One region of the Promicromonospora sp. NPDC060204 genome, then DNA from elsewhere that is predicted to be linked to it. Evidence: riboswitches for the same ligand, from Rfam matches in the RefSeq annotation. Region 1 holds a riboswitch; the other holds the start of a gene.
What was found. A riboswitch is a leader RNA that binds a small molecule or an ion and turns the genes downstream of it on or off. The one in region 1 is predicted to bind cyclic di-AMP.

Region 1 (5,017 bases):
TGCTGGACCAGACCGTGGTCTCCGGCGTGGGCAACATCTACGCCGACGAGGCGCTGTGGCGGGCGCAGGTGCACTGGGCCCGGGCGACCGACAAGCTGAAGGCCGCCGACGTGCGCCGCGTGCTGGACTCGGCGGCCGAGGTGATGCGCGAGGCGCTGGCGCAGGGCGGCACGAGCTTCGACGAGCTGTACGTCAACGTGAACGGCGAGTCGGGGTACTTCGACCGGTCGCTCGCCGTGTACGGCCGGGAGAACGAGGAGTGCCGCCGCTGCGGTGCGCTGGTGCGCCGCGACGCGTTCATGAACCGGTCGTCGTTCAGCTGCCCGGTCTGCGAGCCCAAACCGCGCGGCCTCTGACCCCCGCCCCACCCGTTGAGTGCTGGGTATTTGTTGCTTCCGAGCGCCTGGAACAACAAATAGCCAGCACTCAACGAGGGCGAGGGTGAGGGGCGGGGGCGGGGCGGGTTGGCTAGCGGGGGGTCACGTTGCGGAGCGGGGTGCCCGTGCGCCAGGCCGTGAGCTGGTCGGCCAGGAAGCGGGCCGCGCCGCGCGGACGGCCGCCCGCGACGTGCGGCGTGAGGATCAGGTTCGGCACGTCCCACAGCGGCGAGTCCGTGGGCAGCGGCTCGGTCTCCATGACGTCGAGCGCGGCACCGGCGAGCCGTCCGGAGCGCAGGGCGTCCTCCAGGGCGGCCTCGTCCACGGTCGCGCCGCGGCCGACGTTCACGAACCGCGCGGTCGGCGGCAGCAGGCCCAGCAGCCGGGCGTCCAGGATGTGCCGCGTCGCGGGCACGGCGGGCAGCAGCGAGACGAGCAGGTCGGTCTCGGCCAGCAGCGCGTCGAGGCCGCTGGCGTCGACCACGGGGTAGCCGGAGCGCTCGCCCGCCCGCGAGGCGACGCCCGTGACCTGCGCGCCGAGCGCGGTGAGCAGCGGGGCCAGCCGCAGGGCGATCGACCCGAAGCCCCAGATCGTCACGCGCGCGCCGTCGAGCGAGTACTCGCGGCCGGTGACGCCGTCGGCCTGGGCGAACGCGATCTCCTTGGCCCAGCGGTGCTCCCGCTGCGCGGCCAGGGACACGTCGATCCGGCGGACCGACGCCAGGATCAGGGCCAGCGCGTGCTCGGTGACGGTGTCGTCGTGCAGCGACTGCCCCGACGAGATGACGACGTCGGGCGCGAACCCGGAGCGCAGCGCGACGTCCGGCCCCGCCGACAGGGTCTGCACCCAGCGCAGGCCGGTCAGCCGCTCGGCGGCGTCGGCCACGATCTTGGGCGGGCTGGACCAGGTGACGAGCAGCTCGGCGTCGGTGTGCTCGGCGGGGATCGGCTCGTTCATCGCGTAGGTGGCGACGGTGTCGGTGCCGCCGGGCGCGAAGGAGGCTCCGCCGTCGGGCAGCAGGGACGGGAAGTCGAGGTCGAAGGGCACGTCCGGTACGAGGATCTTCACGCCGGGGACGTTACCCGACCGGGGCACGAAGCAGAGCGCCCGTCCGGCTTGCCCGAGGGGAACCTCGGGACGGCCGGGCGGGCGCTCTGCGCCGGGGGTTCTTGCGAGTCGTGCGGGTGCTGCGTGATGTGCCGGGAGGCGTCAGCCCGTCACCCGGATGAAGACCGGGTTGGTCTGCCACATCTCCGTGTAGTGCACGGGGACGCCCTCCTGCTGGGCCTCGACGACCATGCCGTTGCCCGCGTAGAGCGAGACATGGCCGGACGTCCAGACGATGTCGCCCGGCTGGGCCTCCGCGGCGGAGACCTGGTAGCCGACGGTCGACATCGAGGCCGAGCTGTGCGGGAGGCTGACCCCGAGCTGGGCGTAGACGTACTGGATGAGCCCGGAGCAGTCGAAGCCGCTGGGGGAGGCTCCGCCCCACACGTAGGGCACGCCCACGTACTCGAGGGCGAGGTTGACGGCCTGCTGGCCGAGGTCCGCGGAGGACTCGGACGCTGCCGCCGCGGCGGCCTCGGCCTCGGCGGCTGCTGCCGCCGCAGCCTCGGCGGCGGCCTTCGCCTCCGCCTCGGCCTTCGCCTTGGCTTCCGCCTCTGCCTTGGCGCGCGCCTCGGCCTCCGCCTTCGCCTTGGCCTCGGCGATGCCGGCGTCCGTCTCGGCGTACGGGGTCACGGTGACGCGACCCTTCTCGGACTGGAAGTCGGCGTCGTGGGCGACCTCGACCTTGGTCACGAGGTTCTCGGCCAGGCCCGCGCGGGTCTTGGTGTCGAACGTCTTGTTCGCGAGCGTGGTCTGGGTGTGGGACTCGGCAGGCGCGGTGTGGGCGGTCTGGGTGAAGACCGACGCGAGCATGCCGGACGTGACGACCGCGATGGCGCCGGTACGGGCGGCATTCTCGGCTGCTGTCTGGGTCAGAGCGGTGAAGGGGGTGAGAGCGGGGCCCTCGGCGCGGTGCCGCCCCCGGTTGCTGGGTCGGTTTGCCTGGTCGTCCGCCCAGTCATGGGTGCGGTCGGTGAGTACGGTCACCAGTGATCTCCTCGGACGCCTACGAGGTGAGCTGTCGGGTTCGGATGGGGAGAGCGATCACCCGGCCTCACAAGGAGGCTTCACCCCGAGGACACTCGCGTGCCCGGCTTACCTGGTTCCCCCGCCCCTGTCACGTTCTGGCTGCTCAGGACCGGTGACAGGATTCGGCGTCCGGGCCTGGACCTCCCCGTTGCTGGAGCGGCGAGATCGACCGTACTCGTCCGTTGCGTAAATGTCACGATTAGGTCACATACCGTCTTGTGATGGAACGTTCCTGGCAATGAGTGCCGCGTGTCACCATGGCGTGCATGCCCGATTCCCTGCTCGACCCCCTGCGCGCGCGGTACGACGTCGTCGTCGTCGGCGGCGGTCACAACGGCCTCACCGCGGCGGCCTACGCGGCCCGCGGCGGGCGCTCGGTCCTCGTCCTGGAGCGCGCCGACCACGTGGGCGGCGCCGCCGTCTCGGCCCGCCCGTTCGCGGGCGTCGACGCCCGCCTGTCGCGCTACTCCTACCTCGTCTCGCTCCTCCCGCGCCGGATCGTCGACGAGCTCGGTCTCCCGGTCCGCCTCATCCGCCGCCGCTTCTCTTCCTACACCCCCGTGGCCGACGGCGGCCTGCTGGTCGATACCCAGGACGACGCCGCCACCCGCGCCTCGTTCCGGCGCCTGACCGGATCCGACGCCGACTTCGAGGCCTGGGGCCGGTTCTACGCGATGACCGCCGAGGTGGCCCGCCGCCTCGCCCCGACGCTCACCGAGCCCCTGCTCCCGCGCTCCGCGGTGCGGCACCTCGTCGCCGACGGTGTGGGCGAGGAGGCCTGGCGCGCCCTCTTCGAGGAGCCCCTCGGTGAGGTGCTGCGCCGCACCTTCGCCGACGACGTCGTGCGGGGCGTCGCCGCCACCGACGGCCTGATCGGCACGTTCGCCGACGTCGACGAGCCGTCCCTGCGGCAGAACCGCTGCTTCCTCTACCACGTGATCGGCAACGGTACCGGCGACTGGGACGTGCCGGTGGGCGGCATGGGCGCCGTCTCCGGCGCCCTGCGCGACGCCGCGGTGGCGGCCGGCGCCACGATCGTCACCTCGGCGACCGTCACCGCCGTCGACCCCGGGGCCGTGGGGGCCGACGTGGCCTGGACCGACGCCGACGGGCGCACCCGGGGCGTGACCGCCGGGCACGTGCTGGCCGGGTGCGCGCCGGCCGAGCTGGAGCGGCTGCTCGCCGCGGCCGGGCGGGGTGCGGCCTCCGGTGCGGCCTCCGGGTCGTCCTCCGGTTCGTCCTCCGCGGAGCCGGGGTCGGCCGGGGCTGCCGGACCGGGGCCCGAGGGCGCCCAGCTCAAGGTGAACATGCTGCTGCGCCGGCTGCCCAGGCTGCGCGACGACGTCGACCCCGTGGCGGCGTTCAGTGGAACGCTGCACGTCAACGAGTCGCTCACCCAGCTCCAGGACGCCTACGCGCAGGCGGCCGCCGGACGCATCCCCGACCTGCCGCCGAGCGAGATCTACTGCCACACGCTGTCCGACCGGACGATCCTCGGCCCGGAGCTCGCCGCGACCGAGGCGCAGACCATCACGCTGTTCGGGCTGCACATGCCGGCCCGGCTCTTCCGCGCGGACCCCGACGGCGCCCGCCAGCGGGCCCTGGCGGCCACCCTCGCGTCCCTGAACACGGTGCTGGCCGAGCCCATCGAGGACGTGCTCGCGCTCGACGCCGACGGCGCCCCCTGCCTGGAGGTGCGCACCCCCGTGGACCTGGAGGGCGACGTGGGGCTGCCGGGCGGGCACATCTTCCACCGCGACCTGAGCTGGCCCTTCGCGGAGGAACGGTCGGGTGCCGAGTCAGGCGCTGGGTCGTCGTCGGCGGGGGCGGGCGCGGCCGGGTCGGGCGGGACCGGGTCGGGCGTGGCCGGATCGGGCGGGGCCGGGCCTGCGGACGCCGGGGCCGCGACCGGGCTGGGCGTCGGAGCCGACGTCGGCGTCGGCGTCGGCGGCGCCGCCGAGCGCTGGGGCGTGGCGACCGCGCACCCGCGGGTGCTGCTCGCCGGCGCCGGAGCCCGCCGCGGCGGCGGCGTGAGCGGCATCCCGGGCCGCGCGGCGGCGATGGCGGTCCTGGAGTCCCCGGCCCGCTGACCCCCGCCCGACCCATCGGCAGACCCTCGGTGTTGACCACAGCACCTGCTGCCAGGTCGGCGCCTCTGCTGGCAGCAACCGCTGTGGTCAACGCCGGCTGACCTTGGTTCAGCAGGCCGTGGGCGACCGGAACTCCGAGGTTCATGGTCGTCTGCGGCCTGCTGAACCGAGGTCAGCAGGCGCAGGTCCTCAGTCGAGGGTCAGGGCCGTCGTCGGGGTGACGGCGGACGCCCGGCGGGCCGGGAGGACGGCGGCCAGCAGGCCCGCCAGGGCGCCCACCGGCACGACGGCGGCGAGCTCGGCCCACGGGACGCGCCAGGTCGCGGCGTCGAGCGCCGTCTGCACGAACGTCTCGTAGCCCACCCAGGCGAACCCCACGCCGAGCACCGTGCCGAGCAGGGTCGCGGTCATGG
Region 2 (5,017 bases), on a different contig from region 1:
GGGCAACGCCGCCCGCGGGCTGCCCCGCGTCCAGGGCTCGTACCTGTTGCTCGACGCCGCCACGCTCGGCGTCGTCGCGATGCTGGACGGCATCGCGCTGACCACCCTGCGCACGCCCGCCGTGTCGGTGGCGGTCGTGCTGGACCGGCTGCTGGAGGGCACGGCCCCGCTCGGCGCCGACCTGCTCCGTGTCGCCGTCATCGGTGCCGGACCGCAGGCGCACGGGCACGTCGCGACGCTCGCGGACGCCCTGGGCGAGCGCCGGCCGCTGGGCGAGGTCACCCAGCTCGTCCGGGACCCGGGGCGGGTCACCCGGACAGAGGGCGCGCGGATCGCCGGTGCGGCCGTCGTTCGGCTGGGCGGCCCGGGCTCCGACGACGCGCTGCGTACCGCGGACGTCGTGGTGTGCGCGACGTCGGCCCGCCAGCCGCTGTTCGACGCCGCGCTGATCGCGGACGCGGCCGTGGTGATCGCGGTGGGCTCGCACGAGCCCGGCGCACGGGAGCTGCCGGCGAGGCTGCTCGCGCGCGGCACCGTCGTCGCCGAGGACCCGGGCGCCGCGCTGCGCGAGGCGGGCGACGTCGTGCTCGCGATCGCGGACGGCGCCCTGACGGCCGGGGACCTGGTGCCGATGCGCGACGTCGTCACCGGCGCCGTCCGCCCCGACCCGGCGCGGCCGCTCGTCGTCAAGACCACCGGCATGTCGTGGGAGGACCTCGTGGTGGCCGAGGCGGTGCTCGCGGGCGCGCCACCTGGCGCGTGACCCAGGTCACGCAGCCCTCCGGTCACATCTTCCAGGCCTGGCGAGTCGACACCTTTGTTCGGCACACCAGCCTGGAAGGAACGTCATGACCTCAGCACTCGACACCCTGCGCCGCGACTTCGGCGGCGACCTCATCGAGCCGGGCGACGCCGACTACGAGTCGGTGGCACGCTCGCGCCTGGTCGCGGGCAGCCCGGCCTACGTCCTGCGGCCCAAGACCGTCGGCGACGTGCAGACAGCCGTCCGGTTCGCCTCCGACTCCGGGCTCGCCCTGTCGGTCCGCGGCGGCGGCCACAGCTTCCCCGGCTTCAGCACCAACGACGGCGGCATCGTGATCGACCTCGGCGAGCTCGCCGACGTCGAGGTGCTCGCCGCCGACCCTGCCGACCCCGAGCGCCACCTCGTGCGGATCGGCGGCGGCGCCACCTGGGGCCAGGTCGTGGACGCGCTGGCCCCGCACGACCTCGCGATCTCCTCCGGCGACACCCGGAGCGTCGGCGTCGGCGGCCTGACGCTGAGCGGCGGCATCGGCTGGAAGGTCCGCAAGTACGGGCTGGCCCTCGACAACGTCGTGGCCGCCCAGGTGGTCACCGCCGACGGCGGCGTCGTCACCGCGAGCGCCGACGAGCACCCGGACCTGTTCTGGGCGATCCGTGGCGGCGGCGGCAACTTCGGCGTCGTGACGTCGTTCGACTTCGCGGCGCACCGCACCACGCGCGTCTTCTTCGGCAAGGTCTCGTTCCCCGCGGCCGAGGCCGCCACCGTGCTCCAGGGCTGGGCGGACTACCTCCGCACCGCGCCGGAGGAGCTCACGTCCATCGCGAACCTCGCCAACCCGCTCGCAGGCGGGCCGGAGGCTCCGGTGGAGATCCACGTGGCCTTCGACGGCGACGACGCGGACGCCGCGGCGCGGGCCCTGGAGCCCCTCCGCAAGCTCGGGACGGTCGTCGCGGACGACGTCGAGCTGATGGCCTACGCGGACGTCCTGGTGGAGGGCGGGACGCCGCCGCCCGGCATCCACGTGGTGGCCCACGACGGCCTCGTGGACCAGGAGTCGGTCGCCGAGACCCTGCGGGTCCTCGCCGAGACCGGCACGTCGCCGGGCGCACCGTCGATCTCGATCCGGAGCCTCGGCGGCGCGGTGTCCCGCGTGCCGGGCGATGCCACCGCGTACGCCCACCGGGGCGCGGAGCTCATGGTCACGACCTTCACCGGGGGCCCGGCACCTGTGATCGAGGCCGCGCGGCCGGTGCTGGACGGGCTCTGGGGCCGGCTGGCTCCGTATCTCAGCGGGGCGTACGCGAACTTCCTCACGACAGCGGATGAGACGGACGTCACAGACGTCTACCCGAAGTCGACCTACGAGCGGCTCGCCTCGGTCAAGCGGCAGTACGACCCGAGCAACCTGTTCTCCCGGAACCACAATGTGCGACCTGGACAGATGTCCTAGTCGGGACCTTCGGCCCGGTGGGCGCCGCCCTCGATCCGGACGGCACCCACCGCATTAGCGTAGGTCGGACATTCCGGTCAATAGCTCCAGCCCCGACCGGGATGTCCGTAACGCGATCGTGACTTTCGGGCCCAGGCGGGCTACGGTCGGTCCCGCTCGCGGGGAATTCCGTGGGCACTCGTGGTGGACGCCGAGCCCTGTCACCGTCACGAGACTGCTCTGAACAAGATGACAGGGACGGGGGAACCAAGTACGTGGGCACCGCCAGGTGCCCTTGGGGTGAAGCCGCACCAGCAGGACGCGGCCGGGTCATTCTCCGATCCGAATCCGACAGCTCACCTCGTAGGCGCCGGGAGAAATTGCTGTGACCACACGCATGCCCGGGCGCCATCGTGCTGCCCACGCACCCCTCACCCCGCTGACCCCGATCTCACGTGCCGCATCCCGCGGCATCTCCGCGACCGCCCGCCGTGGCGCGGTCGTCGCCGCCGGATCGGGACTCCTCATCTCCCTGCTCGGTATCCCGGCCAACGCCGCCCCCGCGAACGACCCCAGCACGAACACCGCTGAGCTCGAGGCCGTGCGCGACGCCGTCCAGGACGCCACGCAGAAGTCGACCGACGCCGAGGTGGCCACCGCCGCCCTGACCACGGCGAAGGTGGACACCGCCCCCGCCGTGAAGGTCGCGGCGGACAGCGAGTTCGCGCTGGAGACCGGCACCATCAAGGTGACGCCGGCTCCCGAGCCTGAGCCGGAGCCCGAGCCCGTCGTCGAGGCTGAGCCTGTCGTCGAGGCCGAGCCCGCCAAGCAGGAGGTCAAGGCCACCGCTGTCGCCGAGAAGCCCGCGGAGAAGGCAGCCCCGGCCGCCAGCTCCGGGTCCAAGATCGTCGACATCGCCATGCAATACCTCGGCGTCCCGTACGTCTGGGCCGGTGCGACCCCCGCCGGGTTCGACTGCTCGGGCTTCACGTCCTACGTCTACGCCCAGATCGGCATCACCCTGCCGCACTCCTCGGCGGCGCAGCGCAATTCCGGCACCGAGGTCTCCGCGGCCGACGCGCTGCCGGGCGACATCATCTGGTCCCCGGGCCACGTCTCCATCTACACCGGCAACGGCATGCAGATCGAGGCCCCGGTCCCCGGCCAGACCGTCCGGGAGTCCAAGATCTGGCAGGACAGCCCGGTCTACCTCCGGATCAGCTGACACCTCCGGGCGTCCCGGCTCCACCGGAGCCGGCCTCCGGATCGCACGGCTCGAAGGGCCCGCACCAGCACGGTGCGGGCCCTTCGTGCGTCGTGGCAGGATCGCCACCATGAGCAGCGCGCCCACGAGCGTCGAGACCAATGCCCTGAACACCATCGACGAGGCCGAACGGCGCGGTTCGCCGCGCAACCTTTTCTGGCCGTGGTTCGGGGCCAACGTCTCGGTGCTCGGCCTGGGGTACGGCTCCTACCTGCTGGGGTTCGCCGTGTCGTTCTGGCAGGCGGTCGTGGTCGGCACCATCGGCATCGTGGTGTCGTTCCTGTTCTGCGGGTTCATCTCGCTGGCCGGCAAGCGCGGGTCGGCGCCCACGATGGTGCTCTCCCGGGCCGCGTTCGGCGTGCGGGGCAACAAGCTGCCCTCGCTGCTGTCGTGGATCCTCACGGTCGGCTGGGAGACGGTGCTCGTCGCGCTGGCCACGCTCGCGACGTCGACCGTGCTCGGGACGCTCGGTTGGGGCGGCGGCACCGTCACCAAGGTCATTGCCCTCGTGGTCGTGGCGGGCATCGTGGTCGTCGCGGGCGTCTTCGGCTTCGACCTCGTCATGCGGCTGCAGGTCGTCATCACGGTGCTGACCGCCGTGCTGACCGTCGTCTACATCGTCCTGGTGCTCGACCACATCGACTGGGCCGCGGTCGCCGCGATCCCCGCCGGCGGCAGCCCGCAGGTGATCGGCGGGCTCGTGTTCATGATGACCGGCTTCGGGCTCGGCTGGGTCAACATGGCCGCCGACTACTCGCGCTACCTGCCGCGCTCCGCATCCGGGCGGGGCATCGTCGGGTGGACCACGCTGGGCGCCTCGCTGGCCCCCGTCGTCCTGCTCGTGTTCGGCCTGCTGCTCGCCGGCTCCGACCCCGTGCTCAACGAGGCGATCGGCGCCGACCCGATCGGCGCCCTGTCCACGATCCTGCCCACCTGGTTCCTCATCCCGTTCATCGTGGTCGCCCTGGCCGGTCTGATCGGCGGCGCCGCCCTCGACATCTACTCCTCCGGGCTCGCGCTGCTCTCCCTGGGGCTGCCCGCGCCGCGCTGGGTGGCCGCCGCGATCGACGGCGCGCTCATGGTCGTCGGCGCGATCTACGTCGTCTTCGTCGCCGACTCCTTCATCGGCCCGTTCCAGGGCTTCCTCATCACCCTCGGCGTCCCCGTGGCCGCCTGGTGCGGCGTGCTGCTCGCCGACATCCTGCTGCGCCGCCGTGACTACGCCGACGACGACCTGTACGACCCGGCCGGCCGGTACGGCTCCGTGAACTGGGCCGCCGTCCTGCTCGTGGTCGTCGGCACCGGCGTCGGCTGGGGCCTGGTGACCAACACCTACGCACCCTGGCTGCAGTGGCAGGGCTACCTGCTCGGCCCCCTCGGCGGGGCGGACGGCGACTGGGCGTGGGCCAACCTCGGCGTGCTGGTCGCCCTGGTGATCGGGTTCGCCGGGACGCTCCTGCTGAGCGCCCGCGCGGTGCGGCGGCAGGAGGAGCGATGAGCGCGCCGGACGCCGTCGGGGCGGACGCCGCGCTGGTCGTGATCGACATGCAGGACGTGTTCG

Region 2: it holds a riboswitch for cyclic di-AMP, as region 1 does, so the genes downstream of both, ACFWEJ_RS08420 (C40 family peptidase) here and ACFWEJ_RS07530 (C40 family peptidase) in region 1, are expected to answer to the same signal.

What each region holds. Positions count from the first base shown of each region.
Region 1 is NZ_JBHWZO010000039.1:1,706-6,722, forward strand. Features, by position in the region: gene mutM (bifunctional DNA-formamidopyrimidine glycosylase/DNA-(apurinic or apyrimidinic site) lyase) at 1-356, shown strand, start outside; gene ACFWEJ_RS07525 (NAD(P)-dependent oxidoreductase) at 469-1,446, opposite strand; gene ACFWEJ_RS07530 (C40 family peptidase) at 1,588-2,472, opposite strand; cyclic di-AMP (ydaO/yuaA leader) riboswitch at 2,473-2,652, opposite strand; gene ACFWEJ_RS07535 (phytoene desaturase family protein) at 2,781-4,604, shown strand; gene ACFWEJ_RS07540 (ABC transporter permease) at 4,794-5,017, opposite strand, start outside.
Region 2 is NZ_JBHWZO010000045.1:21,197-26,213, forward strand. Features, by position in the region: gene ACFWEJ_RS08410 (ornithine cyclodeaminase family protein) at 1-763, shown strand, start outside; gene ACFWEJ_RS08415 (FAD-binding oxidoreductase) at 849-2,213, shown strand; cyclic di-AMP (ydaO/yuaA leader) riboswitch at 2,392-2,574, shown strand; gene ACFWEJ_RS08420 (C40 family peptidase) at 2,578-3,417, shown strand; gene ACFWEJ_RS08425 (purine-cytosine permease family protein) at 3,527-4,954, shown strand; gene ACFWEJ_RS08430 (cysteine hydrolase family protein) at 4,951-5,017, shown strand, end outside.